3 regions of the Exiguobacterium sp. s57 genome follow, and region 3 is predicted to be linked to each of the others. Evidence: predicted binding sites of a transcription regulator. Region 3 holds the regulator's gene; each other region holds the start of a gene.
What was found. Region 3 encodes Rex, which represses fermentation and respiration genes when NADH is low (regulators of the CRP and FNR family bind a similar motif). Its sites were predicted from a motif close to TTGTGAAATATTTCACAA; they were not measured.
Positions count from the first base shown of each region.

Region 1: a site for Rex is predicted at 6,964-6,981, ahead of KNO98_RS03525 (L-lactate dehydrogenase). Genes of this name have one in related genera too.
Region 2: a site for Rex is predicted at 2,545-2,562, ahead of adhE (bifunctional acetaldehyde-CoA/alcohol dehydrogenase). Genes of this name have one in related genera too.

Region 1 is NZ_JACSKR010000001.1:669,945-680,671, forward strand. It holds gene KNO98_RS03495 (DUF2759 domain-containing protein) at 1-95, shown strand, start outside; gene KNO98_RS03500 (LTA synthase family protein) at 277-2,193, opposite strand; gene KNO98_RS03505 (ROK family glucokinase) at 2,420-3,382, opposite strand; gene KNO98_RS03510 (YqgQ family protein) at 3,476-3,670, opposite strand; gene KNO98_RS03515 (M42 family metallopeptidase) at 3,667-4,689, opposite strand; gene KNO98_RS03520 (rhomboid family intramembrane serine protease) at 4,702-5,754, opposite strand; gene KNO98_RS03525 (L-lactate dehydrogenase) at 5,889-6,845, opposite strand; gene KNO98_RS03530 (DUF92 domain-containing protein) at 7,015-7,785, opposite strand; gene KNO98_RS03535 (5-formyltetrahydrofolate cyclo-ligase) at 7,764-8,318, opposite strand; gene rpmG (50S ribosomal protein L33) at 8,373-8,537, opposite strand; gene KNO98_RS03545 (1,4-alpha-glucan branching protein domain-containing protein) at 8,622-10,727, opposite strand, start outside.
Region 2 is NZ_JACSKR010000001.1:313,145-323,871, forward strand. It holds gene KNO98_RS01615 (Na+/H+ antiporter family protein) at 1-933, opposite strand, end outside; gene KNO98_RS01620 (YebC/PmpR family DNA-binding transcriptional regulator) at 1,076-1,789, opposite strand; gene KNO98_RS01625 (MarR family winged helix-turn-helix transcriptional regulator) at 1,870-2,316, opposite strand; gene adhE (bifunctional acetaldehyde-CoA/alcohol dehydrogenase) at 2,705-5,296, shown strand; gene KNO98_RS01635 (zinc-binding metallopeptidase family protein) at 5,476-6,660, shown strand; gene KNO98_RS01640 (alpha/beta hydrolase) at 6,746-7,660, shown strand; gene KNO98_RS01645 (DeoR/GlpR family DNA-binding transcription regulator) at 7,798-8,541, shown strand; gene pfkB (1-phosphofructokinase) at 8,538-9,467, shown strand; gene KNO98_RS01655 (PTS fructose transporter subunit IIABC) at 9,464-10,727, shown strand, end outside.
Region 3 is NZ_JACSKR010000006.1:4,052-14,778, reverse strand. It holds gene KNO98_RS12905 (TM2 domain-containing protein) at 1-329, shown strand, start outside; gene KNO98_RS12900 (NADPH-dependent F420 reductase) at 368-946, opposite strand; gene KNO98_RS12895 (hypothetical protein) at 950-1,423, opposite strand; gene KNO98_RS12890 (PspC domain-containing protein) at 1,583-1,765, shown strand; gene KNO98_RS12885 (FAD-dependent oxidoreductase) at 1,800-3,146, opposite strand; gene KNO98_RS12880 (YesK family protein) at 3,336-3,629, opposite strand; gene tatC (twin-arginine translocase subunit TatC) at 3,756-4,544, opposite strand; gene KNO98_RS12870 (twin-arginine translocase TatA/TatE family subunit) at 4,548-4,742, opposite strand; gene KNO98_RS12865 (redox-sensing transcriptional repressor Rex) at 4,775-5,431, opposite strand; gene KNO98_RS12860 (ABC-F family ATP-binding cassette domain-containing protein) at 5,582-7,483, shown strand; gene KNO98_RS12855 (hypothetical protein) at 7,480-7,887, shown strand; gene KNO98_RS12850 (hypothetical protein) at 7,936-8,502, opposite strand; gene tsaD (tRNA (adenosine(37)-N6)-threonylcarbamoyltransferase complex transferase subunit TsaD) at 8,517-9,539, opposite strand; gene rimI (ribosomal protein S18-alanine N-acetyltransferase) at 9,536-9,997, opposite strand; gene tsaB (tRNA (adenosine(37)-N6)-threonylcarbamoyltransferase complex dimerization subunit type 1 TsaB) at 9,990-10,646, opposite strand; gene tsaE (tRNA (adenosine(37)-N6)-threonylcarbamoyltransferase complex ATPase subunit type 1 TsaE) at 10,643-10,727, opposite strand, start outside.

The DNA.
Region 1 (10,727 bases), on a different contig from region 3:
GCCAATTCTTTCCGCTCGTATTTGCAGCTTTAACTGTACTCGTATTCGGATTCTTTGGGATCGCCACATTGATTTACGGCGGAATTCCAGGTTAATGATTTGCAGCAAGAAATCAGCAAGCGACTTCGGTCGCTTTTTTTGTGTCAAAAATCAACCTGATGTACAGTTTTCGATTGACTCATCTGATTCATTTTTAAGAAAAGGATAGAAACACTGTCCTCTACAAAAAAAGAACCAAATCACATAAAGTGATTCGGTTCTTCATCAACTAATCGCTTATTCTTTCGTCTGCTCTTTAAAACGGAGTAAGTCAGAATAGATTAAATCATCGTTCATCTGTAATATCTTTTCCGCTTCCTCTGTGATCGGACCACATAGTGACGTGTCTTCTACAACTTCACCAGATGTAGCATTATAACATGTCGATTGTGTCCAGACATATTCATCCGTCACGACCGTACCATCACGGAAGATTGCACGACTGTTTCGGTTTTCTGAGAATAAATCATTCCCGAAACCGATTGTGTCCGACGTATCGATTCCAAGTAAATGCAAGATTGTCGGTTTCATGTCAACATGACTTCCGATTGTTTCATGCACTTCACCATTCTTCTGATCCGGTAAATGAATAGCGAATGGTACTTGTTGTAATTTCGCAACATCGAAAGGTGTTAATTCTTCTTTTCCAAGCAACTCTGCCATTGCACTATTGTGGTTTGTTGAGATTCCATAATGATCACCATAGACGACAAAAATCGTGTCATCCCACATATCGTTCTCTTTTAATTGTTCAATAAAGAGACCGAGTGCATAATCTTGGTACGCAAGTGCTTGCGGGAAATTATTCAATGTTGTCGAACTTGTTTCAAACTTTGGAACGAGCTCATAGTCTTCACTTGGCATCGTATATGGGAAGTGGTTCGTTAATGTAATGAACTTCGCATAATACGGCTCTGGTAGTTCTTGGAGCATTGGAATAGATTGCTCGAAGAAACTATCATCCAAAAGACCCCATTCTGTCATATTTTCTGGATTCCCAAGGTCATAACTCTTCTCATCAAAGAACTGATCGACCCCGACGTTTTTATACATTTGATCACGGTTCCAGAACGATTTATTGTTCGCGTGGAACACAGCTGAATAATAATTATCTTCTTTGATCATCTCAGAAAGTGCTTGGTATTCATTATCGGCATTTGTAAAGTATACGGCACCACGTGGAAGACCGTATAGCGAGTTATCGAGTGCAAACTCAGCGTCCGAAGTCTTCCCTTGACCAACTGTGTGGTAATAGTTCGGCCAGTAGTGAGACTCCTCAATCAGTTTGTTTAAGTTTGGGGTGATATACTCTCCGTTTGGCGCCTTCATGTTATGTGTGAAGTTCTGTGCCGATTCGAACGAAACGACAATGACATTCTTCCCTTTATACTTACCGAACAAATCTGGATTCGGTGCAGCATAATTTTGACGTGTGAACTGTTCAATCGTCGCAAGCTCTGATTCATCAGCCATCGCTTTTTGAGCCGATGTTTTCGTTTGGAGCATCGCATCGTATACATGGAAGTTGAAAGTACCGATGTTTTTCACGAGTAGTTCACGGTCAAATGAACGAGTCAACAATTCAGGACGTTCTGTTTCTGCGAGCGAAAGGTTGAACAAGAATACTGACACAGCTACAACGAATGTGACGAGCGCACGTCGGTGTGAGGCAGCGTTCTCTTTCATGTTCATCCGCCATAAGATGAATGGTAAGACGAACACATCACCAAGAACGATTAAATCTTTCCATTCAAGAAGTGAAGTGAACGAAGTCGATAACGTTTCCATGTTCGACGGTTGCATAATGACAGGCATCGTCAAGTAGTCCGTGAATTCCCGATAATACACGGCATCTGCAAACAAGATAAACGATGCAATTGCGTAAAGCGTGTAAAGCACCCATTTTTGTTTGTTCCCTTTAAAAAAGAAGTGGAAGGCAAACAAGAATAGTGTCGAACTGATTGGGCTAATCAGTAAGATAAAAGCTTGTGCAGTGTTTTCGATCGGAATGTTGAAGAAAAATTGATAGACGATATACGTCTTCGTCCAAAGCAATAACGTAAAAATCCAAAATAGACGATATTCTTGAAACGAAGCGCGGACCGTGTCGTTCAGTCTCGTTGATAGCTTCGAGAAGCGTTGAGATGAATTCATCTGACGGTCTCCTCCTCTTTTCAGTTTTCGGCATGGGTTTATTTAGCCATTATTTTTTATATTTGTTTACATATTGTACAATTCGGATTGAATAGTACAGATCCAGTATCAAGTTCAAATCTTACTCCTTTTTTAATAAAAAATCAACTGTGGCGTTACAAATTTTACAATTTACCATACCCTTTTCCATAATAAAACACGCCTGCAAAGTGCAGACGTGCTCGTGTTATACGCGTGTTGGAAGGAAGTGTTTCCGTGCTAGCCAAGCACATCCGATCACACCGGCATCATTTTCAAGTTCTGCAATTTTAAACGACGTCGACTCGTATACGCGTTCGAGCGCGAAACGTTTGAATTGAGCATCAAGTGGTTCGAGTAACGCGTGACCCGCTTTAGAAACGCCACCACCGATGACAATCATTTTCGGGTTGAGTGTGTTTGCGATATTTGAGATAGTCAATCCGAGATATTCGGTCATCTCATCGATTACTTCTGTCGCAATCGAGTCACCGGCTTTATATGCCTCAAACACGTCACGCGCTGTTACGTCTTTCAATTCATTCAACGTGGTGTCTTGATTTTTTCGCTTCTGTAGGGCTAAACGTGAAATACCGGTCGCAGAGGCAATCGTTTCAATACATCCAAGACGACCACAACCACACTTAACAGCCTTATTTTCATCTCGCTCCACTGTAATATGTCCGATTTCTCCAGCCATGCCCGCTGTTCCGTGAACAATATTTCCATTTGTGATTACGCCACCACCGACACCCGTTCCGAGCGTGATTGCCAATAGTTCAGATGCACCTTCACCGGCACCTTTCCACATTTCACCGAGGGCTGCTGCGTTTGCATCGTTTTCGAGAACAGCCGGAAGTCCAACCGCTTGTTCGAACTCACTGACAAGGGCGAAATCTTTCCACCCGATGTTCGGCGAGTATTCGACAACTCCTTCCGAGAAGTTAATGAATCCAGGCGCTCCAATCCCCGCACCCGCGAAATCCTCTTTTTTCTTCCCGGATGTCTCAAGATATGTTTCAAAAGACGTTGCGATGTCCTTTGGAATATGTACACCATTCTCCCGAATATCCGTTTTGACTTCCCACTTATCAGAAATGATGCCGTTCATGTCTAAAACAGCCATCTTCACCGTTGTACCACCGATGTCGATACCTAATAACCATTTCATACCGTTCACTCCTCATCTCAACTAAATCGCTTTCATTGACTAGTGTACACTATTATCCCCTTAGTGCAACCCTTTGCACTAAGGGGATTTCTGTCAATCTATTGAATTTTTCAATTCGTGAGTCAAAATGATTTTGGCCGTATCATAAACGCGTTGTTCGATGATGCCCCCTTCATACATTTCGTCTAGTTCCATCATCATGAGTGAGATTTCAGCATCCCGCTCCCCAATATAAATAATGGTCCCGAACGATTTTAAAAACTGTTGGACATCATAAAAATTTTTCATGCTTCTTCCTCCATCGTTGTCAATACATAACGATACAACAAATCACGTGTCGCTTCCATTGATGACGTGTGTGTCCGTTCATAACTATGACTTGATTCGATCCCTGGGCCAATCAATGCATGTTTCACATCATAGCCTGCACGAATAGCAGCGGACGCATCTGAGCCGTAGTACGGATAAATATCTACTTTATAAGCGATTTCATGTTTTTTACAGAGAGACGTAAATGTTCTTCGAAGTTCGATATCGTATGGTCCCGAAGAGTCTTTGGCACAAATCGAGACAGTATACTCATCTGAATGTTGTCCATCCCCAAGCGCACCCATATCAACGGCAATGTATTCTACGACGTCTTCCGGGATGCCCGCGTTGCCTCCAAACCCGACTTCTTCATAATTGGAAATCAAGAAGTGTACGGTGTGCGGTAAGTCATAACGGACCAGGTCTTTTGCGAGATCCAATAAAATGGCGACAGATGCTTTATCATCCAAATGGCGTGATTTCACGTATCCTGAAGACGTCACCTTGAAGCGGGGGTCAAACGAGACAAAGTCACCTACTTCGACTCCGAGTGCTGTCACGTCTTCCCGCGAATGCACCTTTTCATCCAATCGAACTTCAATATTCGAAGCAGAACGTTCAGCTGAGTTCGTGTCCTTATAAACATGTACACTCGACTGATGGATGAGGATCGTTCCCTCAATCGCATCGCCTTCTTCTCGATGAATGAGACAATTCTCACCTTCAATCGCTGTCCAAGCGTATCCTCCAACTTGCGTCAAACGCAAGCGTCCACTCGGCAAGATATCTTTAACCATCGCACCTAACGTATCAACGTGCGCCGTCAAGAGCCGCGCCTCTTTTGAACGCCCAGGAAATGTTGCAAGTAATGCCCCTTTATGTAGCCGAGACGTGCTGACATTGAGTGCTTGTAATTCTCGCTCTGCGAATCGAATGGCCTCTTCCGTCATCCCAGACGGACTCGGAATGTTTACTAATGTTTTTAGTGTATCAATCATTGAAATCTCTCCTCACCAAGATCCGTACCCGTATAGTAGACCAAATAAAATGATCGTGAGCACGGAAAATATAATTCGTTGTGCGCGATTATCTTCATCTGGTAATCCTACGACTCCAGAGACGACAAATCCACCAACTAGTCCACCAGCGTGCGCAAAATGATCCAAACTTGCCCCTAAAACAAACGCTAGTCCCACATTTAATCCTAACATAATAAAGAGCGGAGGTCCGAGCGTCTTCATAAAGAGAGAACGATCTCGTAGTCCAAAATAAAGTAAAGCACCGACAAGCCCAAATAACGCACCCGAGGCACCCGCAGAAATTGATTCACTGAATGCATATGATGCTGTCGTCGCCAAAACCCCACCAATCACATAGATAATCAGGAACCGAATCGAACCATACATTCGTTCGACGAGTGGACCGAGTGACCAAAGGGCAAACATATTGATCGAAAAGTGGAACCATCCGATATGCAGAAACATCGGTGTGATCAAGCGCCACCATTCTCCCTGCTCAATGAGTGGATTCACTTTTGCACCGAATGCGATCAACGTATTCGGGTCAAGAGTTGAGCCGACAGATTCAGCTAACCACATGACTAAAAATGTGATAAACATTAGACCGTATACTACTTGCGGTTTACCGAATGAGAACCGCTTTTTTAACTCAGACTTTTTTTCGCGGTCAAGGGAGACAGCAAGCATTCGAAACCGTTCTTCTTCCATAGTGGGCGTGCAGATAGATCGAGATATTGTTACTTTTGCCGGGATTGGAAATGTTAGTGAATCAATCCTCTCCTCATCTACGAGACGTTCGCCATACAAATGAATCGTCAATCGCTTCCGTCCGATCCGAGATAGGCGAAATGCGTTTAGGATAGCATGAATATCGGTCCCGACATGATTTGCCCATGCTTTTTCGGACTGAATGTACAGGTCATAGCTATCTCCCGCTTTCGTGTCGAACAAAATGACCGCGCGTGAAGGCTCTAATATCCCTTCAATTCGCCCGCCGCTTTCAACCGCCCGATAGATATCTTCCCAAAAACAAGTCGTAGCCAATGGAACTCCCTCCTCTCTCAAGTATTCTCTCCATTCTATTGTAAATCACTGAGCACCTCACGACAAAATCGGGACTTGTTCTGGATGCACAAATACCCGTAACCAGATGGTTACGGGTCATCACTATATAGAGGTTACAAGACAGGTTCCATTGTTTTCATGAGCACGTTCGCAGAGTGTTGCATTTTTTGATGCTCTTCTTCTGACAATTCGATCTCAACGACTTCCCGCACTCCTTGACGATTGATGATGGCTGGTACACCGATATGGATATCATGTAGGCCATATTCCCCGTCGAGATGAGCACCGACTGTCAACAATGTGTTTTCGTTACGAAGGACGGCTTTGACCAAACGAAGTAATCCGAGACCAATCGCGTAGTATGTCGCACCTTTACGCTCAATGATATGATATGCCGCGTCACGAACGTTCACATAAATATCTTCGAGATCTTGCCAGTTATATTCGTCATGCTCTTCAAGCAATTGCTCGACCGATTTTCCGTAAATGCGGGCGTTGCTCCAAGCAGCGAATTCTGTATCTCCATGTTCGCCCATGATGTAGGCGTGGCAGTTGCGCGGATCTACATTAAAGTAGTCGCCAAGCATATAGCGTAAGCGAGATGTATCTAGTACTGTACCTGAACCAAAGACTCGATGTTTCGGAAGACCCGAATATTTCCATGCGAGATGTGTCATGATGTCAACCGGGTTTGAGGCAATAATAATGATTCCATCAAAACCAGAATCCATAATCTCTGAAATCATAGATTTCATAATCTTCGCATTTTTTTCAACGAGGTCAAGACGTGTTTCACCTGGACGTTGTGGCGCACCGGCAGTGATGACGACAATATCAGCTACCCCACAATCCGTGTAATCCCCTGCCCAAACACGCATTGGTGATGAAGCAAATGAGACGCCATGGTTCAAGTCCATCGCTTCCCCTTCTGCTTTTGCTTTATTGATATCAATAATGACGAGTTCTTCACATAGACTTGCTGTTGTTAATTGATAAGCGAAGCTCGCACCTACCGCACCTGCACCCACGAGTGCGACACGTGTTACTTTAGCATGATTTAATGTTTCCATATTGATTCTCCACCCTTCGAACAATCTGTTTCATGTTTTTGTTATCTCTGTTACAACATGATTGTAACATCATTCACAAACCCTAACTACAATAGAAACCGTTTTCACTTTGGCGATATTGTGACAATATTCACATTCAAATGGAACATCTTCATTTCCTGTACTACCCTCATCCGAGCACAAAAAAACAAATCAAAGTCGCTCCGAATATAGAGATGAAATTGACCGCATCGTTACCGAGCAGGCGCCATCCAGACACGTATGTCGTCGAGACCTGGTGATGAACTTTTTTTTCAGTCAATTTGCCACAGACAGTACAACGAAACTTGCGTTGCAGAGTCGCTCCAAGTAACGTGTCGATGACGCTACCGCTTAGCCCGATCCCCCATAACATGAGGAGCAGTGCCACATCCATTTGGACAAATAAGATAGAAGAGATCACGATTACGAAAGCCCCTATAATCGACATGAATGTGCCGAATGTGGAAACTGCACCGCTTGTCCCCGGTTCGACTCGCTTAAACGTGAACATGAATCGCGGCTTATTTTTTGAGAGCACACCAAACTCCGACCCCCACGTATCGCTTGTCGCCGCGGCAATAGACACAATGTACATATAAACGTAGACAAAATTTTCTGTGAGCAGATACCCGAGTGCACAAAGAATACCGACTCCACCGTTGGCCAATACCTGTATGGCGTCGCGAGCGCCTGTTTTTTCGATGATATCATCCACTCCTTCTTTATCGCGTGAACGATATTTCGAGGCGAGCGACGAGGTCGAGAAAAACACACCTAGCAAATATAGCCCAAACCACCCAAACGATAGTCCAATCAACGTCCCTGTCAGCACTGTCAAGATGGCTCCTAAAAACGTTAATGACTGCAACCGATAACCGAGATAGGCGACGATACAAGTTACAACAAATATGGCGAACATTGGATCATCTCCTTTTCTGTCACGATCCATTCAACAGGCAGATCATGTGGTTCAGTCGGCACATGACTTACAAGCTGATTCGTGTAAGCCAAAGCAATTGTTGTTCCTTTATATGTTTTTAGAAAACGGTCATAATATCCTCCACCCCAGCCAATTCGATATCCCGCCCGATCAAATACCCTTCCTGGCACAACACAGAGGTCGATTGGCCTCGTCGTCGGTAGAGTCGTCGGCTCTAAAATATTCATGACTCCCGCCTCGAGATCATCGACCGAATGAATGATGTGAAATGTAAGTCCTTGCCTCGTTACTTTCGGGACACAAACCGTTTTTCCTGCTTCAAATGCCTCGTGAATGATTGGAGAAGTATCAATTTCAAGCGGAAGTGAAGATGTCACTGCGATTGTCTGACTTTCTTTCCATATATAGGATGAAAACAGTCGTTGGTGTATCGCTCGATCGACGAGTTGCCGATTCGTCATTTGCTTGATGGATTGATGCACGATGCGTCTTAATGTTGCTTTTTCTTCCACAACTCGTCCCTCCTTATAAAAAAAGCCGCCACATATGTGACGGCCGGTCTCTCATTATTTCACTTCGCGGTAAAGCGTGTGACGACGGAGACGTGGGTTGTATTTGCGCAACTCGAGGCGCTCAGGGTTGTTACGTTTGTTTTTCTTCGTGATGTACGTGCGATCGCCTGTTTCTGTGCAAGCTAATGTAATTTTAACGCGCATTTCTTTCACTCCCATCTCAATGATGTTGTATCAAGTGCTTTTGCTTTACAGTCTAAGCATACTCAATTATCCTACCAAGTTTCTTTTGAAAAAGCAAGGTTATTTCACGTTCTTTTTCATTGGTTTCTGTCCATACGGAGAAGATTCAAGAGGCAGGCAAGTATTGACATTCTCACTCACCTTGTACCATTGCTTCAAGTCATGGATTGAAATCTCTTCACCGACATAAACGCACTCCGCTTCAGGGAACACACTGTTCTCAATGCGATGAATCGCATCGAATAAACCACCATGCCCGTGTGGATTGCGTGTCGCTTCGAAGGACAACATAGTTGAGTATAACGGAAGCGAAAGGGATTGCGCAAGTTCTCTTGCCGCAGGAATCGTCATCCAATCAAAGTGATGAACCACTTTGAAAGAGATCTGTTTCGCCAATTCATGAACTAGTTTGACATACGCAATATTTTGCGTGGCCACCTGATTCATGACATGTTCTAAAAATGTACTAGTCGGGCTCACTCGATACACATGTATGTTCCCATGCCGCTCATACGCTGGTAACTCATCGTGGTATGGTGTCAACACGTAGACGATTTCACCTTCGTTCGCTCTCGCTTCGACCTCATCAACGACCCGCTTTCCAAGTCCTCCGACGATATGACCGTGATATTCGGGAGTAAGCAGCAGGATTGCCGGCTTCTCTTGTTCACGCTCTGTCGTCACGTAATAATCATGGGGTGACAAGAATGAGTCGATGTCGATATCATCGTCTTGAAGGAACGGGTAGGCCGCGAAGTGTTCATTTAGCAATTGATCCGAGAGCTCATCCTGATAGAGCGCCGTTTCAAGTTCGGCAAACAATCGTGTATGTTCTCGGAAGCGTTCAGCAGCGTACTGTGCCGTCGTTTGTCCATCTAAAATAAATGCCCAGTCACTCGACACAGCCAACACATAATGGCGAATCAATTGTTTCAATGCACGATTTGTTAAATCAGATTTTCCGCGATAATCAGCCACATCTTTTACGAGTTGCATCTCCATCATATGAAGGTGGCGAAGCATCCATTCATTTCGTTCATTGATCCACACTTCACCGTATCCTTTGCGCCCCCACGTATTCATCGAGACGTGAACCGTCTGTAAATCTTTGAAGTGACGTTCGAGGAACATCGCCGGAGTGATGGTCTCAATCCCAAATTCCACAAGGCGCTCTGCCACTTTCCCTAGAAATTCCGGTCCTTCGAACCACCAATGACCGAACAACTCCGCATCGAACGGTGCTGTCACTAAAAATGGCGGGAACGTTTGAGCACCATGGGCTTCAAGATGTGATTCGAGTGTTTTCGCAAAATCCATCGCATGATTCTCAATTTGATGTTCCGCCCAGTCGCGGACATAAAAATCTTTTTGATCCGTGTCGCCCGTGATTCGATGCATTTTTAATCCCGTATCAAACCGAATGCCTTCAGGGTGCATGAATGATTGAATATAGTCCCAATCTCGATCATAGGCCAAATCACGATAAAATTCACGATAGTCCGGATGACCCGGGTATCCAATCATCGAACTCCAAATTTTGCCCGAGATGATTTGATCTCGTGGGAACAATGCGACCCCATGCGGAGAATAAACAGGCGCGCCAATCCCTTTGTCAGGAGTCGGATCAGCCTCTAATAAGGCATGCTCATCGACGAACGTGTACCGCACCCCTTCTTCATATAGAATCCGGTCTACTCCTGGTGTATAGGCACACTCCGGCAACCAAATACCTGTAGGGCGGAACCCATAATGACGTTCGAAACAATTAAGGCCAGTCCGGATTTCCGCTCGGGCAGCCTGCTCCGTAAACAGATGCGGGTTGAATCCATGAGTCGCTGTACACGTGACCATATCAATATAGCCCGCCTCACGATATGTACGGAACGCCTCATTCAAGTTTTTATTCCAATGAAGGAACGTGTTTTTCAAGTCTTGATAACGTTGTTTATAAAACTGAAGCGTTGCCGTCTCTGCATCCGTTCTTCCTTCTGAGAGCTCTAAAGCAATCAAATCAAGCATTTCATCCAAATGCTCGGCGTAGCGGTCTTGAATGAGCGGGTCAGCAAGCATTTCTACCACAGGCGGTGAAATACTAACTGTCCAATGTAACGGACGCTTCAATCGATCGACTTGCCAAAGGATCGGGATATAAGTTTCTGATATGGC
Region 2 (10,727 bases), on a different contig from region 3:
TTCACGAATGACGGCTGCGAATCCGCTTGCGGCAATCATGACGAAACCGATGAACGCCATCATGCGCATGCCGCTTGTGAAGATGTCATCTGCCTCCGACCAAGGGATGAGGCGGAAAATCGAGAGTAACATCAGTCCTGTCACTGCCGAGGCGATCATCGACTCGGTCTGTAATTGAACGATGAGAACGATGAGAACAACGACAAGCGTCATGATCATCTTGAAACCGCCCATTTGACGAACTTCATAGTCAGACGGTCCGAGTGCGATTGTTTCATACGTTCGCGGTTTCCGGTAATGGATGAACGCTGCGATCAATCCGACGACCATACCTAATGCCGGGATTCCCATGATTGAGATGATATTGACGTCGCCGACTGTCAAGCCGTTCGCTTCGACATTCGCAATGAGAATCTCATTCAAATAGATTCCGCCAAATCCGACCGGTAACAACATGTATGGTGTCACAAGACCGAAAGTTAAGATTGTCGCTACGAGACGGCGATCTAGTTTCAATTCATTGAATAAGACGAGTAACGGTGGAATCACAATCGGGATAAAGGCGATGTGAATCGGGAGTACGTTCTGTGAGCTGATCGACAATAATAAGAGTAGCGACAATAAGAACGCTTTGACATAACTCACGCGTTTACCCGACACGTCACGACCCGACATGGCAATCAGTTTTTCGGCCAAGACGTCTGGTAGACCCGTCTTCGACAACCCGACGGCGAATGCGCCGAGGAGTGCGTAACTGAGCGCGATGCTCGCTCCGCCCCCGAGGCCGTCGCTAAAAGCGGTCAACGTATCGTTAAACTCAAGTCCTCCAACAAGCCCTCCGACTAGCGCCGCTAATATTAAGGATAATACAATGTGCACTCGACTGATGGCGAGCGCGAATAAGACGATGACTGCAAGTAACACTGCATTCATATACATCCAACACCTTTCATATTTTCTTTCTCTTGGTATCACTTTAATATGATAAAGACTTTTTGAAATTTAACATATGATGTGACCCTTGTCAAATCGCTCATGAAAAAAGCGATAACTCGTAAAAGTTATCGCTTGCGTGTTACATATCGACGTTGTGATACACTTGGCGCACATCTTCCAAGTCTTCGAGAACGTCAATTAATTTTTCGAATTGTTCTTTCGATGCGTCATCGAGCGACACTTCGTTCTGTGGGAGCATCGTCAACTCTGCGACGGCAAACTCCTCAACCCCGGCAGCCTTGAATGCGGTCTGAACGGCGTGGAACGCTTCAGGCTCGGCATAGACGATTACCGTCTCGTCTTCTTCGATGACATCACGAACGTCAAGGTCGTGTTCCATCATAAGTTCAAGAACATCATCTGCAGACATTTGGTTGACACCGATGACGGCTGTCGCATCGAACATATAAGCGACCGAACCACTGACGCCCATGTTGCCTCCGTTTTTACCGAAAGCAGCACGAACTTCTGATGCTGTACGGTTCACGTTGTTCGTCAACGTGTCGACGATGACCATCGCACCATTCGGTCCGAATCCTTCATAACGAAGTTCGTCGAAGTTCTCTTCGTCGCCGCCTTTTGCTTTATCGATTGCACGATCGATGATTGCGCGAGGCACGTTATATGTTTTAGCGCGCTCCACCACAAATTTTAATGACTGGTTCAATTCAGGATCTGGTTCCCCTTGTCGGGCGACCACATAGATTTCGCGACCGAACTTCGCATAAACGCGACTCGTGTTGGCATCTTTAGACGCCTTCTTCTCTTTAATGTTGTTCCATTTACGACCCATTACATGTCATCTCTCTTTCCATTTGTACGTAGATTCATTACAGATTATATAAGAAGTTGGCTGAATTGACGAGTAAAGATTTACTCGTCGCCTTTGTCCATTTTCTCTACAATCTCAGTGAGGGTCTTCAAACTTTCAATCAGCCGGTCTGTCTCATCTTCATTTAAAAATGCGAGGCGCTCTTCGAATAGCGTTCGGAACGAGTCTCTTCGTTCAAGTAAGATTCGCTCACCTTTCTCCGTCAGCTGGTTCCATATCACTCGGCGATCCCGTTCGTCGGGTACGCGGGTAATGTAGCCCTCGTTCAACAGTTTCGTGATGAGAGGGGTGACGTTCGGTGGTGCGATGGAGAGTGTCTCGCTAATTCGTCCATTCGTGACTGCCCCCTCGTCTTCAATCAACATTAATAGATGGAAATGAGAAAAGTTCAAGTTTGGAATTTGAGGAAAATCAGATCGACGTAGCAATTTACGACGAATTAAAGGGATTAGTTTGACAAACTGGTCCGCTGCATCTTGTTTCGGCATAATAGATTCACTTCCTAGTTAGGTTCTATGTTCATTATACACGAGTTAGGTGCAGTTGAACCTAAAAACGGGTTGATGTGATGATTGATACATCTTATAAGAGATAGAACTGACACAATTAATGTAAGCGTTTACATGAATTGTTACTCATGTTTTCATGAAAACGTATTCGATTTTACTGAGGGTGCATGAAAAAATCAAGAGCTATCAACAAATGATAAAAAAATATTGTGAAAGAGTTCACATTGTTGTCACCCACAAAACCGGGAAAACATTGTATTCTATGAATGTGAAGGAAAGCACAATCTCTTGAAAACAAGCACCACATCGTGCTTCCATCAAGTCAATATGTTCATTAAAAGCTCTCACTTATGAGGAGGAACCTAACATGGCAGTTAAAGAGAAAGCAAAAGTGGAAACAACGGCAGAACAAATGGTGGATACGCTCGTAGCGGGCGCACACGCCGCACTCGATACGTTAATGACGTTCGACCAAGAGAAAATTGATCACATCGTACAAGCGATGGCGCTCGCAGGTCTAGAGAAGCACGTCGAACTTGCGAAACTAGCATATACAGAAACAGGTCGCGGTGTCTTTGAAGATAAGATGATCAAAAACATCTTTGCGACAGAATATATTTATAACTCACTTCGTGGAGAGAAAACGGTTGGCGTCCTTGAAGATGACGTTCAAAACGGAATCACATACATCGCAGAGCCGGTCGGCGTCGTTGCAGGTGTCACACCGGTCACGAACCCTACTTCTACTACGATGTTCAAAGCGATCATCGCCATTAAAACACGTAACCCGATTATCTTTGCCTTCCACCCGTCAGCTCAACAATGTTCTAGTGAGGCAGCGCGGGTCCTCCGTGACGCAGCGGTAGCCGCAGGAGCTCCTGAAAACTTGATTCAATGGGTAGAAGTCCCGTCACTTGATGCGACGAAAGCACTCATGAATCATCCTGGTGTCGCGATGGTCCTTGCTACTGGTGGAGCAGCGATGGTCAAGTCCGCCTACTCGACTGGTAAACCGGCTCTCGGTGTCGGACCTGGTAACGTACCAGCCTATATCGACAAAACAGCAAAAGTGAAACGTGCCATCTCAGACGTTATCCTTTCAAAAACGTTCGACAACGGGATGATCTGTGCGTCTGAACAAGCAATCATCGTCGACCAAGAAGTATACGAAGAAGTGAAAGCGGAAATGACAGCACTCGGTTGCTATTTCTGCTCACCTGAAGAAAAAGCGAAACTTGAAACACTCGTCATCCGTACGGACACATGCGCAGTCAACCCAGAGATCGTTGGGAAGCCGGCAGCGTGGATTGCAGAAAAAGCAGGTCTCAAAGTCCCAGCTGACACAAAAATCTTGATTGCTGAACTTGAAACGGTTGGCGCGACAGAACTTCTCTCACATGAAAAATTGAGCCCGGTCCTCGGTGCTTATAAAGTTCAATCACGTGAAGAAGGATTTGCGGTTGCTGAAAAAATGCTTGAAATCGGTGGTCTCGGCCATACAGCTGTCATCCACTCAACGGACGACGATGCCATCCTTGATTTCGGTCTTCGTATGAAAGCTTGTCGCATCATCGTCAACTCACCATCAGCACACGGTGGAATCGGTGACCTTTACAACGAAATGACACCATCCCTCACGCTCGGTTGTGGGTCTTACGGTAAAAACTCCGTCTCTGAAAACGTGACGGCGAAACATCTACTCAACGTGAAAAAGGTGGCGAGACGTCGCGTGAATATGCAATGGTTTAAAGTACCTGAAAAAATCTACTTTGAGAAAAACTCTGTCCAATACCTTCAATCACTCACAACGAAAAAGCGGGCGATGATTGTAACGGATGAAATGATGGTCAAACTCGGATTCGCTGATAAAGTCATCAAAAACTTACCAGCAGGTGTTGAGTACCGTATTTTCGACCAAGTCGAACCAGACCCATCTGTTGAGACGGTCATGAACGGTGCTGAAGCGATGCGTCACTTCCAGCCAGACATGATCATCGCACTTGGTGGTGGTTCGCCGATGGATGCTGCGAAAGGAATGTGGCTCTTCTATGAACGTCCAGAAGAGAAGTTCTCAAACCTTCGTCAGAAATTCATGGATATTCGCAAACGGACATACAAGTTCCCGACACTCGGTAACAAATCAATGTTCGTCGCAATCCCAACAACTTCTGGTACAGGTTCAGAAGTAACACCTTTTACCGTCATTACAGACAAAAAACGTAATGTGAAATATCCGATTGCTGACTACGCGATCACACCAGACGTCGCCATCGTCGACCCTGAGTTCGTCATGACCGTACCAGCATCAATCACGGCAGATACAGGAATGGACGTGTTGACACACGCCATCGAAGCTTACGTATCAGTCATGGCAAACGACTATACGGACGGACTTGCGCTCCGTTCGATGAAGATGATCTTCGACTACCTACCAAAAGCGTATGAAAACGGTAGCGACGCGGAAGCTCGTCAGAAAGTGCACAACGCGTCAACAATGGCAGGTATGGCGTTCGCGAACGCGTTCCTCGGCATCAACCACTCGATCGCTCACAAAATCGGTGGAGAGTTCCACGTACCGCACGGTCGCACAAACGCGATCCTCATGCCACACGTCATCCGTTACAATGCGACACGCCCATCAAAACTTGCGGCGTTCCCGAAATATGAGTCATTCATCGCTGACGAACGTTACGCAGAAATCGCACGTTACCTCGGTCTTCCGGCAAGCACGACAGCAGAAGGTGTCGAATCACTCGTCCAAGCAATCATTGAGCTCGGACAACGTTTGAACATCAAACTCTCGTTCAAAGCACAAGGCATCAAGAAAGCAGATCTTGATGCGAAGATTGACAAAATGGCGGTCGACGCATTCGAAGACCAATGTACGACGGCGAACCCGAAAATGCCGCTCGTTGAAGAATTGAAAGAAATCATGTACGCAGCATACGAAGGCGTATAAGAATCAATAGTCACGCGTGAGCCCGTTCAACTCGAACGGGCTCTTTTTGTGGTCTGAACATGATATTCAGTTTCTAAAATTATATTTAATGGATAAAATATTAAATAGTCAGACGATAAATAGCTGTCTATAATAAATATTGGCATACTTAGCCAATATCATTGAATGGGGATCATGTAATGTTAATAGTGATTAGTTTGTTGCGTTCAATCGCGACAGTCTTTCTCTTTTTTAATCCAATCCATCCGACACCGCTCGAGACTGCGGAATACTTTTCATCAGTCGATCGAAATGCAGATAGCTGGGAAAGTGCTGACTTTTTTGAATCATTCGGAACCGATTTACCCGTCGACATGGACCGGAACGTCCTTTACACAGAACGGATAACCGGTTGGACTGAGATTGAGGTGGGTGATGAAACGTATGAAGGTCTTTCATCGATGACGTTTGATCAACCGTTCAAAGGAACAATTTTACATATGGAGTGGGGACAAGATATTCCGGATGTCAAAGAGAAAGTGATTGTCTTACCGACGACAAAGTTTTCATATGACAATATCGAGGATGCGTATACCGTCGATTTCACGGGTGAAGTATTGAATGACCAAGAAGCGAACGCATATTTGTCATTACTCGCATCTAAGGGAGCGGCAGGATACTTGATCACACCTTATGAAGACGATCCATATGGGATGGGTTTTGTTTTCACGTCATCCTACATGCCGTTAGATGGTACGGGTGTAGACTCCGATACGGCTGAACAGCTGAAGGATGGACAATCGATAAAGATAGAGCCTTACCGTGAAGAGATCCCATATATCGAATTTGTTCAAACAGGGAAGAGTAATCAAGAAATCATCATCATGTCCCGACTCGATTCTTCCTGGCACGGTGCCCATTATTTGTCTGCCGTCGGACCGTCGACGGTCTTATATCATCTCATGCAAGTGATGAACGAGGAGACACCGGACTATACGATTCGATATGTCTTTTTGAATGGGAATGGGGACTCTAGAGAAGCGAGTGACGATTTCCTCGAACGATTAATGGTTCAAAGGGAGAAAGTCGATGCAGTCGTCATGCTCGATATTCTTGGGACCGGCGACGGCCCACTATACGTTCGGACGAAAGGGATGAAATCATATCGTATCCTTGAACAGACTCCGTTCGATCAATTAACAGTTCGTTCGATGGGGAGTTCTCCGGGTGATGCTTATGATGAAGAAGGATTACCTTATCTGATGTTGAGTGATTCATTAGAAGGAAGTTGGCAAGTGTTTACGGAGAAGGATACGTTCGAACGCCTGACGGAAGATGGGTTAGCTGATGCGGTCAATTGGTTGCACGTTTGGCTAACGGACTGACCGTATAGATGTCGCTGTCTCATTTGACGGCGACATATTTTTTTTGGATGTCAGTTTCGGGTATGATAGTAATGGAGGCGATACGATGAAACAAGAGATGACGATTACGACAGCATATGGAACGATTGCAGGAACTTTTCTTTCGCATGAGGAGCCTCGGGCGACCATCGTCATGTTGAGCGGGAGTGGACCGAGTGACCGTGATGGTAACATGGGAGGTGTCGGTTTTAATACGTATGCCAAGTTGGCAGAAGCGTTGTACGACTACGGTTACAACGTGTTCCGATATGATAAACAAGGAATCGGGAAGTCCGATGGGGATTTTAATAAAGTTGGCTTACATGATTTGATTAACGATGCGATTCTTGTCGTGCGCACCATTCGACAACTAGCCGATGTGAATCGATTATATCTACTCGGTCATAGTGAAGGGGCCGTTCTTGCTCCTGCCGTTCAGCTTGAGACGAAAGCCGATGGATTGATTTTACTGTCTGGGTTCCATGAATCGTCAAAGCAGATGTTCCTATACCAAGCAGACGCGCTGGCTAAAGACATCGAACATGTGAAGGGAATAAAAGGTCTCTTCTATCGGTTGACGGGCGTTGCCAAAAAAGTCAGACAGCGACAGGACGACTTGCTCGAGCGGTCTTTACGGACGAACGTGTCGTCTTTCAAATATCGTGGGCAAGTCGTTAATGCGAAATGGATTCGAGAACATGCATCCTATGACGTCCGTGAGCGGTTAGAGCATGTGACCGTCCCGGTGCTTGCGATTACAGGGGGACGTGATGTTCAAGTCCCACCAGAACACGTCCATATGATTCAAACGAAAGGGGAGGTCACCCCATCGATTATCGATGATATGAATCATCTCCTCGTGACACGTGAGTCACCCCATTCGCTTCTCATGCTGCATAAAGAATATCGAGAAGCAATCGATGCGCCGATTCATCCAAAACTTGTTCAAGAGTTGGATGAATGGTTAAAAAAACAGTCATGAACACAAAAAAACGGTCAGTAAATGACCGTTTTTTTGTGTTATAATTGTGACAAGTTGAATGAATATGGACGTTTTTGAATGATTTTAGTTGTTTTCATAATGGAAACGCTTTATATTAGACGTATGGAGGGAACAAGATGTTAACGAAACAACGACATCAGTTGATTTTGCAACGCTTATCTGAACAAAAGGTCGTCAAATTGAAAGAACTGGTTGATTTGACCGATTCGTCCGAGTCGACGATCCGTCGAGATTTGACGGACCTCGAAGAGGAAGGATATTTGGCAAGGGTTCACGGCGGAGCAACACTCATTGCGACTCCAGATGAAGAACCGACGTTTGAAGAGAAGCGAGATCGGTTCGTAGATGAAAAAGTTGCGATTGCACGGAAGGCCGCGACATTCATCGAAGACGGGATGTCGATCTATTTAGATGCCGGTACAACCACTCAGGCGATGGTTCCATTTTTAGAAGGGAAGAAAATCGTCGTCGTCACAAACAGTCTACCGATTGCGAATGAATTATTTGATCTTGATATTAAGACGTTTGTGATTGGCGGAGAATTAAAGCGTTCCACCCAAGCACTTGTCGGGTATAACGCACGCGAGAGCATGATGAATTATCGAGTCGACCTCGCCTTTCTCGGAATGAACGGAATCGACCTTGATGCGGGTTACACGACCCCAGACCCAGAAGAAGCGCTTGTCAAAAAAACGGCAATCGAATTGGCACAAACGTCCTTCGTACTCGCTGACGCATCGAAAATCGGGAAACGGACGTTCAGCCGAGTTGCGACGTTAGATGCCGCACAGTTGATCACATCAAGCGATGAGTCAATGAGTTCCATCCAAACAATCACAAAGGTGGTGAATGCGAAATGATTTATACGTTAACACTCAACCCTTCTATTGATTACTACGTAACATTACCTAAAGTACATCTAGGAGAAGTGAACCGAATCGAAGAGACGACAGAGCGAGCAGGTGGGAAGGGCATCAACGTCTCAATCGTTCTCCGGGAGTATGCACAAGACACAAAGGCACTTGGTTTCATCGGTGGGACGACAGGTGACTTCATTAAAAAGTCACTCGTCGATCACGGTGTACACACCGATTTCGTAGAGGTGAATGGAAGCACCCGGATCAACGTCAAGATTCGAGCGAAAGAGGAAACGGAACTGAATGCGAGCGGACCGAATATCACAGAGTATGAGCTCGAACAATTGACGGCCAAGTTCGATCAGGTTCAAAAAGGTGATATCGTCGTCCTTGCGGGTAGTATTCCAAGTAACCTACCAGACTCTCTATATCGGACGATTGCCGAATCGATTCGCGAAAAAGGGGCTGACTTTGTCGTTGATACGACGAAAGAAGCCATGCTCGAAGTGCTCGCCCTCGAACCACTCATGATCAAACCGAACCACCATGAATTAGGTGAATTGTTTGATACCGAAATTGAAACATTCGAGGAAGCTCTTCCTTATGCGGAACAACTCGTCAAACGTGGGGCGAAAAATGTCATCATCTCCTTTGCGGGAGACGGGGCGCTACTCGTTAACAAGGACGGAGCCGTCACAGCAAACACACCGACAGGGAAGCTCGTCAATTCGGTCGGTGCAGGAGACTCGCTCGTCGCCGGATTTGTCGCGAATGTGAAAGAAAAAGGCGAACAAGAAGCATTTCGATATGCGGTCACGACAGGAAGCGCATCTGCATATACGTTCGGTCTATGTTCGAAACAAGAGATCGATCGCTTGATCGATCAAGTACAACTCACACCACTTAAACGAATGGAGGAAACAACATGAAAATCACGGACTTGCTCCAACGCGACACGATTCAATTGAATCTAAGCGCGAGTTCTAAGCGTGAGGTCATCGAAGAACTTGTCGATGTCCTCGACCGCGCTGGTAAACTATCGGACCGCAACGGTTATCGCGATGCGATCCTAAAACGTGAAAGCGAGAGCACGACTGGGCTCGGTGAAGGCATTGCCATCCCGCACGCGAAAACGAGTGCAGTCAAGTCACCAGCGATCGCGTTCGGTCGCTCGGAAGGTGTCGACTACGAAGCGTTAGACGGACAACCGAGCCGCCTCTTCTTCATGATTGCGGCAGGCGAAAACGCCAATAATGAACACCTTGAAACACTCTCTAAACTATCAGTTTACTTGATGGACCCTGCATTCCAGGAACGGCTCTATGCGGCTACTTCTGAAAACGATGTCATCCGTGCAATCGAAGAAAAAGAAGCAGCAGAAGAGAAGCCAGAGGTCGTCAAACCGACAAACACGGATGCACCGTTCATTTTGGCGGTCACGGCTTGTCCGACCGGTATCGCTCATACGTATATGGCAGCAGATAGCTTGAAGCAAAAAGCGGAAGCGATGGGCGTCGACATCAAAGTCGAAACGAACGGGTCGACTGGCGTCAAAAATGAATTGACGCGCGCGGACATTGACCGGGCAACAGCAATCATCGTCGCAGCGGACAAGGCTGTTGAAATGGATCGCTTCGCTGGTAAACGAGTCATTGAAGTTCCGGTCGCACAAGGGATTCGGAAACCGGAAGAACTCATCAATCGTGCGGTGAAACAAGATGCGCCGGTATATGAGGCTTCGAAATCGTCAGGTGGTGCTTCGAAAGAGCAACGTACAGGCGTGTACAAGCACTTGATGAGCGGTGTATCCGCGATGCTTCCACTCGTTGTCGCAGGTGGACTCTTGATTGCCATCAGCTTCTTCTGGGGCATCAACTCCGCCAACCCGGATGACCCGTCTTACAATGAATTTGCTGCACAGTTGATGACGATCGGTGGAGCTGCATTCGGCTTCCTCGTTCCGATTCTCGCCGGTTTCATCGCGATGTCGATCGCCGATCGCCCAGGTCTCGCACCAGGTCTCGTGGCCGGGGTACTCGCAAGTCAAGGGAACGCAGGATTCCTCGGTGGTCTCATCGCTGGTTTCTTGGCAGGTTATGTCGTCCTGTTCTTGAAAAAAGCACTCGCAAAATTGCCTGCTTCACTTGAAGGAATCAAACCAGTCCTCTTGTATCCGTTACTCGGTTCGT
Region 3 (10,727 bases):
AAGAGTTGCTGTATGTAAACAGCGAAGTCGAAAAGCGAAAACCAAACCTTCTCGTGGCGTATTTGCTTTGGTTCTTCCTTGGCGGATTCGGCGGACACCGTTTTTATTTCAAGAAGACCGGTTCTGCTGTAGCGATGATTCTTTTAATCGTTGCATCATTTGTTTTAACTTTTATTTTTATTGGAATCTTTGGTTTTCTAATCTCTGGCATCTGGGTTCTTGTCGACGCCTTCCTGATTCCAGGTTGGCAACAACGAGAAGTTGAAGCCATCGAACGGGAAACCATTGCAAGACTCGAAGCACGTGAAGAACGTCAAGCTGGATTCTAATCAAAAAAGACGATCGAGGCATTTGCCCCGATCGCCTTTTAGCTTTCTGTTAAGTAGAATGCGAAGTCTCGTGTTTTCCGTTCTTTCACCGCGTAATGAATCCATAGCCACGCTAATCCTTCCAACTCACGAGCCAGCTTCAGACCGTGGAGCGGATGCGTATCGAAGCCGATTTTGTTCGATAGCTCGACGACAAGCCGCACCGCTTCTTCATCTTCACCTGCGACGAACATGGCGGACCCATTCGGATCGCCTAAATTCTCGACCCCTGTCTGATTGAACGCCTTCACAACTTTCGTATCAGGAATGAGTCGCTGCAAATACTCCGCACCTGACACTCCGTCTGGGCGCTCGACTTCGTTAAACTCGATGGCAATTGGATTCGTCACATCAATCAATACTTTCCCATCCAGTCCGTCGAGTGTCGGTAACAGGTCGACCGCTGCCGCGAACGGTGTACATAGCAGAAGCACATCGCTCGCTGAGGCGACTTCTTGTAAGGTCAATGTGCCCTCCCGTTCCGTCCGTGTCCCGTACAGCACCTCATAGCCAGCTTGTTCGAACTGCTCCCCGAGCGTGCGTCCGACTTTCCCGGCACCTAAGATTCCGAGTTTCATGTCTCACAGCTCCTCGTCTGTCCGCGTGACCGTCCCTCCGAACTCTTCTGCAAGCCCGTCTAAAATTGATGGATCGAATTCATCCCCGATGGCCATGACGCCTGTCTGACCCGGCTCGATGTTACCGACTGTCCGCTTGAACGTGTCTTGAATGCCTTGCATATGCTTCACGTCTTTCGTGCCGCCGATGAGACCACCTGTGAGTGTCCCGAACAGGATGCCGAACGGACCGCCGAGGATTCCAACGGCCATCCCGATGAGCGCACCTTTCGTCGACTTGTTGACCGGTGCGAGCTGTGCCGCATCCTCAAACGAAAACGCCCCGTTCTCTTCACGCTTGATGACGACAAGCTGTTCAAAACCGACAAGCCCATCCGCATGGTACTTTTTCAGCTTACTGAACGCCTGATACGAAATCGCCTCTTCCGGGAACGTGAACGTGACGATATGATACGGTTGTTTTTCCTTTTTAGCCATGAAAAATTCCTCCTTCAAGGTAGACAACATGACGCGCACTTACCCTATCCTATTTCCCCGAGTGACTTGTAAATAATCTACATACACGAATCAATCGAAGCGGACATCTTTGTACTCATATGGTAAAATTTACATATCAACTCATAAGGAGCTTTTTCTATGCAACGTACACTTCGTAAGTCGGCGACCGACCGCTCTCTGTCTGGAGTATGCGGTGGGATTGCTGAATACTTTGGTATTTCATCAATCGGAGTTCGACTCATCTTTTTGATCCTACCTGGGAGTTTCCTGCTTTATATGATTTTGACGAATTCCATGAAAGATGCCCCACGCTATCTATAAAAAACGCGAAAGCTTTTAGCTTCCGCGTTTTTTGTTAGGCATTCACTTTGTCTTTCATCGCTTCAAGCGCTCCGCTGTTCAGGAAGTGCCATGGTTTGTTGTAGTGCGGTTGGAAGAAGAAGTCGACATAGGCGAGCTCTTCGATTGTCATCTCGTTTTGGATGGCTAGCGAGAGTGTGTTGACCGCTTGCGTCAAATCCGCTTTCGATAGCACTTGTCCACCGACAATACGGTGTGTTCCTTTTTCATAGACGAGTTTGAATTCGACTTTCTCTGCGGTCGGCATGAACTCCGGACGATACGCGTCTTCGATGACGACACTTTCGACTTCGAGCCCAAAGAGTGCTGCCGCTTCTTCCGTCAGACCAGACGACGCGATATTCCAGTCATAAAGTCGAAGTCCTGACGTTCCTTGTGTTCCTTGGTAGCGGACTCGTGGTTGCATCAAGTTCTCCGCGACGAGCGTTCCCATGCGGACAGCGTTCGTCGCAAGTGGGATATAGGCGTGTGTGCGTGCCGGGTTGTAGTAGACGGCACAACTGTCCCCCGCCGCAAAGATATCCGGGTTGCTCGTGCGCATGTATTCATCGACGATGATGGCGCCGTTCCCGAGCATGTCGACCTGTCCTTCTAGGAGTCCTGTATTCGGACGGAATCCGACGCACAAGATGACGAGATCCGCTTCGAATTCACCTTTGTCTGTCACGACATGTGTGACGTTCCCATCTGTTCCACGGAACGCATCGACCGTCTGACCGAGTTCGAGATCAATCCCGCGACTGGTCATGTCCGCTTCTAATGGATCTGTGAACGACTTATCGAGATATTTGTTCAAGATGCGGTCGGCACTATCGATAAATGTGACATGTTTTCCGTATGCTTCGAACGCTTCGACGAGTTCGACCCCGATATAGCCCGCCCCGATGACGGCAATCTTCGTCGCATCCGTCGCACGCTCGATAATGCGTTGGGCATGCGCATAGTTTTTACAGAGCTCGATTCCATTCATTTCGATTCCTGGGAGCGTTGGGACGATTGGCCATGAACCCGTCGTGACAATCAAACGGTCATACGTGTCATGCACGTCTTCCCCGGTTTCAAGATTTTTGGCGTGGACCGTCTTCGCTTCGGTGTCAATCGACAAGACGTCATGTTTCATGCGCATCGTCGCACCGAGTTCTTCAAGTTCACGTGGAGAGGAGTAGAACAACTCTTCCGCACGTTGGACGACCCCACCGACGTGGAGCGCGATCCCACACGAGAGGAAGCTGACGTTATCGTTCCGCTCGTAAACGGTGATGTCGAGATTGTCATGCTTGGCGAGTAATCCTTTAACAGCTGCTGTTCCTGCGTGTGTACATCCGATGACTGCGATTTTCATATGATTGTCTCTCCTTTAGGTGTTAGGCAAGTTAGCGTTTGTGATAAAAATCACATTCACTTTCTGAACTTAGTGTACTATTTCACAAGAAGGTTTGACAATCCTTTTGCTCACTATTTCACGTAAAAGTGTCTAAAGTTTGAACTCCATGCGTGACAACAAAACCGTCCCGCAACCGGAACGGTTCACTTACGAATTCGTCGTGCGTCGTGCTTTGATCCAGTGATAGATGACGACGCCGATATAGGTGACAAGACCGATCACGTATAAACTGAAGCCGATCATGCTCCAGCCCAGACCATCCCATCCGCGAACAAAGACGAGACCAATCAAGATCAGCGTGTATCCTACCACGAGCAGCATCAACGAAAAGACGAGTCTTCGCTTAAATTTCGACTTCAAAAAGTTCAGCATGGCAATCAATAAAATCGTCGTCAACACACCGATGATGATGATTGCATCCCCGTAGTACTCCCAAATCATCGCTTCTCCCCCTGGCATCCAACTGAGTAGCTTTATTTTATCATGTCAGTCATGTGTTTTCGTGTTGTTGAAAAACGTTCGTTACCAAAAATCAAAAAAGCACCGTCTCCCTGGAAGGAACGATGCTCATTTCTCATTCATCTGTTTCATTAAATCCATCTGTTCTTGCACCATCGCTTCTTTCTCCCGGCGCAGCACCCCTTTATAGGTGATACGTGAAATCGATAAGCTGATCTCATATAGGAAGAAGAGCGGTAGTGACACCATGAGGTGCGACGTCAAGTCCGGTGGTGTGATGAACGCCGCGACCACGAATAGCGCAAAGTACGCGTACTTTCGAATCTTCGATAAGAAGTACGGGGTCACGACACCGATCCGGGTGAGGAACATCGTCACGACCGGTAATTGGAATAATAGACCGAACGGAATTGTCAGCTGCAACAAGAACGTGAAGTAATTATTGGCCCCGATGAGTTGTTCGAGTCCGAGGTCTTGCCCGAGGTCCGTCGAGATATCGAGGACGAGCGGGAACAACCAATAGTAGGCGAACGCAAGACCAATCAAGAACAATCCGAAGATGATCGGGATATAGGCAAGCGTGCCTTTCCGCTCATTCGGATGCAGACCGGGTGCGACAAATGCCCACACTTGATACAGTAGGAATGGGCTCGCCGCAATCAGGCCGATGACGAGCGCCAAGTTCAAGTAAATCATGAGTGGGTCCGCGACCCCAAAGGCGTTCAGTTCGAGCCCACGTTCGATGAGATCTTCTTGCAAGTACGCGAGTACATATTTGACACTCGGCAAAGCCATCAAAAAGAAGGCAAAGACGACAAATGCAGATAGCATCAGTCGTCTCCGCAGCTCTGTCAAGTGATCGGTGAGTTCCCGCTCTTGATCAGGTTGATGATTCATGGCTTACTGCTCTTTCTTTTCGATAGCTTTCTTGTCGTTCTTGTCGTTCTCGTCGTGCTCGTTCATCATGCCGTTCGTTGCATTTTTGAACTCACGAAGCGTCTGCCCGGCCGCGCGACCAAACTCCGGTAATTTCTTCGGTCCGAAGAGAATGAGTGCGATGATGGCGATGACAAATAGACTCACCCCACCTGGCATCCCGACGACGAGTGATGATGCTAGTAATTCCATTATTGATGGACCCCCTCAGCGGTTGGATAGTGTTGCATAAAGTAAATGAGTGACTGCAGCTCAATCGACAAATCGATGTGATGGACGCGAACGGTGTCCGGTACAGTGAGTCGTGCCGGTGTGAAGTTCAAGATACCCTTGATGCCGAATCGCACCAAGTCGTCTGCGACGGGCTGCGCATAGGCAGAAGGTACCGTCAAAATGGCGACGTCGATCTTGTTTTGCTTCATGATCTGTTCCATCTCATCGACGTGATGAATTGGGACGCCTGACATCGTCGTGCCGACTTTTGTCTCGTCTGCGTCGAACCCGACGACGATATGTGTGTTATTGTTTTTAAGGAAGTTATAGTTGACGAATGCCGTCCCAAGGTGACCGACCCCGACCAAGGCGACATTCGTAATCTCGTCCTGATTCAGTGTCTTTCGGAAAAAGTCTAACAGATACTGCACGTTATAGCCATATCCCTTTTTACCGAGCGCACCGAAGTACGAGAAATCACGGCGAATCGTAGCCGAATCGACCTTGACCGCCTCACTCAGTTCTGCTGAAGAGACACGTTGTTTCCCTGACGCATGCAGGCTTTGAATAAATCGATAGTATAGTGGCAACCGTTTGGCTGTCGCTTGTGGAATCTTTGGTTCGTTTTGACTCAACGGAAAGAGCCTCCTTTTTACGACACGTTACAAACGAATCTGAATTTCATACACCTTGATTGTAAACGAATTCACATGACCACTCAACGAATATACCTAAAATCGCTGAAAAATACAGTATACTAAATAGAGAGAAAGGGGTTTTTTCACTTGATCCTACTGCAAGTCAACAACTTATCCAAATCCTTCGGCGTCGAGCCGATTTTAGAAAACGTAAAACTCGAAATCCAGGAAGGTGAACGTGTCGCCCTCGTCGGTCGGAACGGTGCCGGTAAGTCCACACTTTTGAAAGTCATCGCTGGTGAATACAACTATGATTCCGGGGACATCATGAAGCCAAAAGACGTCACCATCGGCTATCTCGCCCAAGACTCAGGACTCGAATCCGACGAGACAATCTGGAACGAGATGCTCACCGTCTTCACGGACTTGATCGAGCAGGAGAAGACGCTCCGTCGCATGGAAGCCGATATGGGATCCGAACGAATCCTAAATGACGCCGCTGCGTACGAACGTCTCCTCTCTTCTTACGATGAAGAGCAGCATACGTTCAAAGAGCGTGGCGGTTACCAGTATGAAGCGACCATCCGCTCGGTCCTCCATGGGATGCGCTTCTATCCGGATGACTTCGAACGTCGCATCGACACGCTATCCGGGGGACAACGGACGCGTCTCGCCTTGGCGAAGATGCTCCTTCAAAGTCCTGACCTGCTCATCTTGGATGAGCCGACGAACCATTTGGACATCGAGACGCTCGCCTGGCTCGAGAAGTACTTGGGCGGCTATAAAGGAGCCGTCCTCATCGTCTCCCACGACCGGTACTTCCTCGACCGTGTCGTCTCGGTCGTCTATGAGCTGTCACGTCATCGGAGCCGTCGCTTCGTCGGGAACTACACGAAGTATCTCGAACAGAAGGCCGCCATTTACGAGCAAGAGAAGAAGCAGTTCGAGTCGCAGCAAGAAGAGATTGCCAAGATGCAGGATTTCATTCAGCGAAACATCGCCCGAGCGACGACGACGAAGCGTGCACAAAGCGTGCGGAAGCGTCTCGAGAAAGTCGACCGACTCGATGCCCCGGACGGTGACGAACGCAGCGCCGTCCTCTCGTTCTCCATCAAACGCCAGAGCGGGAACGATGTGTTGAGCGCGAGTGACCTCGCCATCGGGTATGAGGAAGAAATCGCCAAAAATCTCCGCTTCCAGCTGCAGCGCGGTGAATCCGTCGCGCTCGTCGGTCCGAACGGGGTCGGGAAGTCGACACTTCTCAAAGTGTTGACGAAACAACAAGCCGTCCTCACGGGTGAGATCCGTTACGGGACCGGCGTCGAGATCGGCTACTACGATCAGGAGCAACAAAACTTGTCTGACACAAACCGTGTCATCGATGAGATTTGGAACGACTGGCCGCTCATGCGTGAGCAAGAAGTGCGGAGTCTTCTCGGTCAGTTCCTCTTCAGCGGGGATGATGTCACGAAACGTGTCCTCGAACTATCGGGTGGTGAACGGGCACGTCTTACGTTAGCCAAGCTGAAGCTCGAGCAACCGAACCTCCTCATCTTAGACGAGCCGACGAACCACTTGGATCTCGACTCGAAGATGATTTTAGAGAATGCCCTCCTCGACTATCCGGGCACGATCCTTTTCGTCTCGCATGACCGCTACTTCATCGACCGTCTCGCGACACGTGTATTAGAGATCACGCCGAACGGCATCGATGAGTATCTCGGAGACTATTCGTACTACGTCGAGAAGAAAGAAGAGCTCGAAGAACTCGCCCGACTCGCCCGTGAGGAGACGAAGCAGGTCGTCGTGAAAAAACAACGCGCCGACAAGGAACAGCAACGGGAAGAGCGCCGGATCAAACAGCGCATCGAAGAGATCGAGCTGGCGATCGAGCAACATGAGAAGCGTCTCGACGAGATCGAACAGTTGCTTTGTGAGCCGGACGTCTTCAACGACTTCGCCCGTGCCCAAGAACTATCGACCGAATCGGACGCAGCGAAAGAATCGATCACCGCACTCTATGCGGAATGGGAGGAACTCCATACATGATGCGTACCCGTGCCATGCGAATCGAGTTCATTCAAGCGTTCCTCACGGGACTGGCCTATATCGTGCCGACCGGGACCGAGTTCGTATCTGAACTCATCCGCGGTGAGCCGACGATCGTCCCGTCTATTCTCTTTTACTTTTTACCGGTCGTCATCGGCTTCATCATTCAGACGTGGCCAGGGATCTTGCTCAGTCTCTTCAGTGGTCTACTCATGAGCACGCTCTTCATTCGCATCGTCGTCTGGCCGGTCGACGTGACCGTTCATACGTTCTATGCGCCAGGCTCGGTATGGGCCCACTTCTACGAAGAGACACTCTTCATGTGGATTCTCGCCCTTCTCGTGTTCATCGTGAGTCGTATCAACACGTGGCACCGGGAGAATTATCGACAACCAAAAGCGTAAACAGTAAAAAGAGAGGTCAGCGTTGTCATACGCCGACCTCTCTTTATATTAGAAATATCGTAACGGCTGGAATCCTACCGTATGGAAGTCGAGCTTCGTCCCGTCCTCAGCGATAAAGAAGACAGCCTCGTTCGTATCGACGTCACGTGTGAACACCTTATAGAACGTCATCGGCTTTTCGCCATTCGTCACATAGCGTGCCTCGTGTGTCGAGATGACTTGCGCGAACAGCTGCTGTTCGTCGAGCTCCTCGATCAAATCATCAAACTTCGCCGCTTCTTCTTCCGTTGCCTCGCGACCCCGCTCGATTTCATAATAAGCATCGCTCGCTTTTGGCTGTACCCCGAGATTGCGATCAACGACGATCACACGCTCTGGCTCTTGGTCGACGACACTTGTGTAGCCATATAGTGACTCGATGAGCGTATTCTCTCCGGTCACGCGACCGATGCCCTCCAATGTGTCTTCTCCAGTCAGTGACTTCACTCGTGTCTCTTCTGGAACAATCTCCTCTTGATAGGCGATATTGTAAGCGCGGATGATCTCACGTACTTGTAAGAACGTCGCAACGACGAGTAGTACGATGAGTCCTCCGATGATGATGCGTTTCGTCATGTCTCTATTTCCCCCTAGACTGTCATGCTCTCTTCTAAGGATAACCCAGGAACCGCATTCATCGCTAGTGTATCGCGCTTACCGCGCACATACGCGTGATGTGCCGCAACCCCAATCATGCCGGCGTTGTCCCCACACAGGTCAAGCGGTGGAATGACGAGTTGAATCCCTTCAGCTGTAGCCGCTTCCTGAAGCGCTGCGCGGAGGCCACGGTTCGCCGCGACACCACCTGCGACAAGCAATTGCTTCGCCCCTTTTTCCTTCACGGCACGGATCGCTTTCTCGACGAGCACTTCGACGACACTCGCCTGGAAGCTCGCCGCCAAGTTTTCAGGGATGACCGTCTCTCCCCGTTGCTCCGCATTGTGTACGGCGTTGATGACCGATGACTTCAAGCCACTGAAACTGAAGTCGAAGCTACCCGGTTCGAGACGAACGCGTGGGAAGTTGTATGTGTCTTCCCCGACTGCTGCCAAGCGGTCAATCGCAGGTCCTCCCGGATAGGGGAGACTGAGCGTGCGCGCGACCTTATCGTACGCCTCACCCGCCGCGTCATCACGTGTCTCACCGATGACTTCGAAGACACCATGTTCTGGCATATAGACGAGTTCCGTGTGGCCTCCTGAGACGACGAGACAGACGAGCGGGAATTGCATCTCTTCGACGAGTTCATTCGCGTAAATATGTCCCGCGATATGATGGACGCCGATGAGCGGTTTTTGATGGGCGAACGCCAATGCTTTGGCTGCACTGATGCCGACGAGAAGGGCACCGACGAGACCTGGTCCTTGTGTGACTGCGACCGCGTCCACATCTTCCATCTTCACGCCTGCTTCGCTTAACGCGTCGTCAATGACATACGTGATACGCTCGACATGATGACGGGACGCCACTTCAGGGACGACGCCACCAAATCGTTTATGACTCTCGATTTGAGAAGAGACTACGTTTGACAATAACGTCTTTCCGTCTTTGACGAGCGCAACGGACGTCTCGTCACAGCTCGACTCGATTGAGAGGATCAGTGATGTGTTCATTCTGATTCACTTCCTAACTTCGCCCAATAAATATAGGCGTCTTCATTATTATCCTGATAGTAGCGCCTTCTCCGTCCAGCTTGCATAAAACCGAACTGTTCATACAGTTTTTGTGCGCCGACGTTTGACACACGGACTTCTAACGTCAATCCGACAAGTCCTTTCGACTTGGCGAATGTGACGAGTTCCGCTAACAGTTGATTTCCAATCCCTTGCCCCCGAAATTCAGGTAAGACGGCAATGTTCGTGATATGTCCTTCATCGACGATTTGCCATACCCCGACAAAACCGACGACCCGTTTGTCATGGACCGCGACAAAATAAATCGCTTGTTCATTTCGGAGCATTTCATTCATGAACGCTTCTTTTGTCCATGGAATAGAGAACGACGCTTTCTCGACTTTTGTCACTTCTTCGACATCGAGCCACGTCATCCGACGAATTTTCACGTCAGCCATTGTTTTGTCCCTCTAACCATTTCGCTTCTGCTTCGGCGAGACGCAAATACTCTGGTTCAAACGCATGGACGTCGCTCGTCTCATCGCTGAATACGACCAAATCACTCGCGCGCCCGTATCGATGGGCAGCCGGTGCTTCGATATAGTCGTATTCGCTTAACACGTCACGGAACGGCTCCACGTCTCCGACGACGAGGAAACGCCCTTGGCTATTCAATCGTAACCAGTCCGCGACCGAGGCGTGCTGATCGTGTGTCAGTGCCTTGTTGTGCTGATAGTATCCGATATACGCGTTGCCACGGCGCGCGTCAATCAACGAGACGACCGGCAAGTCCGTATTTGGGGCCGCTGCCATAAGCTTTAGGGCAGATACCCCGATGAGCGGAAGATTGAGCGTATAAGCGAGTGTTTTCGCCGTCGTCACTCCAATCCGAATTCCCGTGTACGACCCAGGTCCTGTCGTGACAACGATGCGCTCAAGCATGTTCGGTGTCCATTTGACTGCTGCCATGAGCTGTTCGATCATCGGCATGAGGGTGACCGCATGATTTTTTGAGACCATGACCGTCGCTTCGGCTTGAATCTCTCCAGCCTCACTTAACGCGACAGATAAACGTGTCGTCGCGGTATCAATCATCAATTGCTTCATGCGAGCACCTCCTTGGCGATTTGAACGTAACGCTCACCCATCGGAGCGAGTGTCAGTTTCCGTTCTTCGTCGCTGACCCGT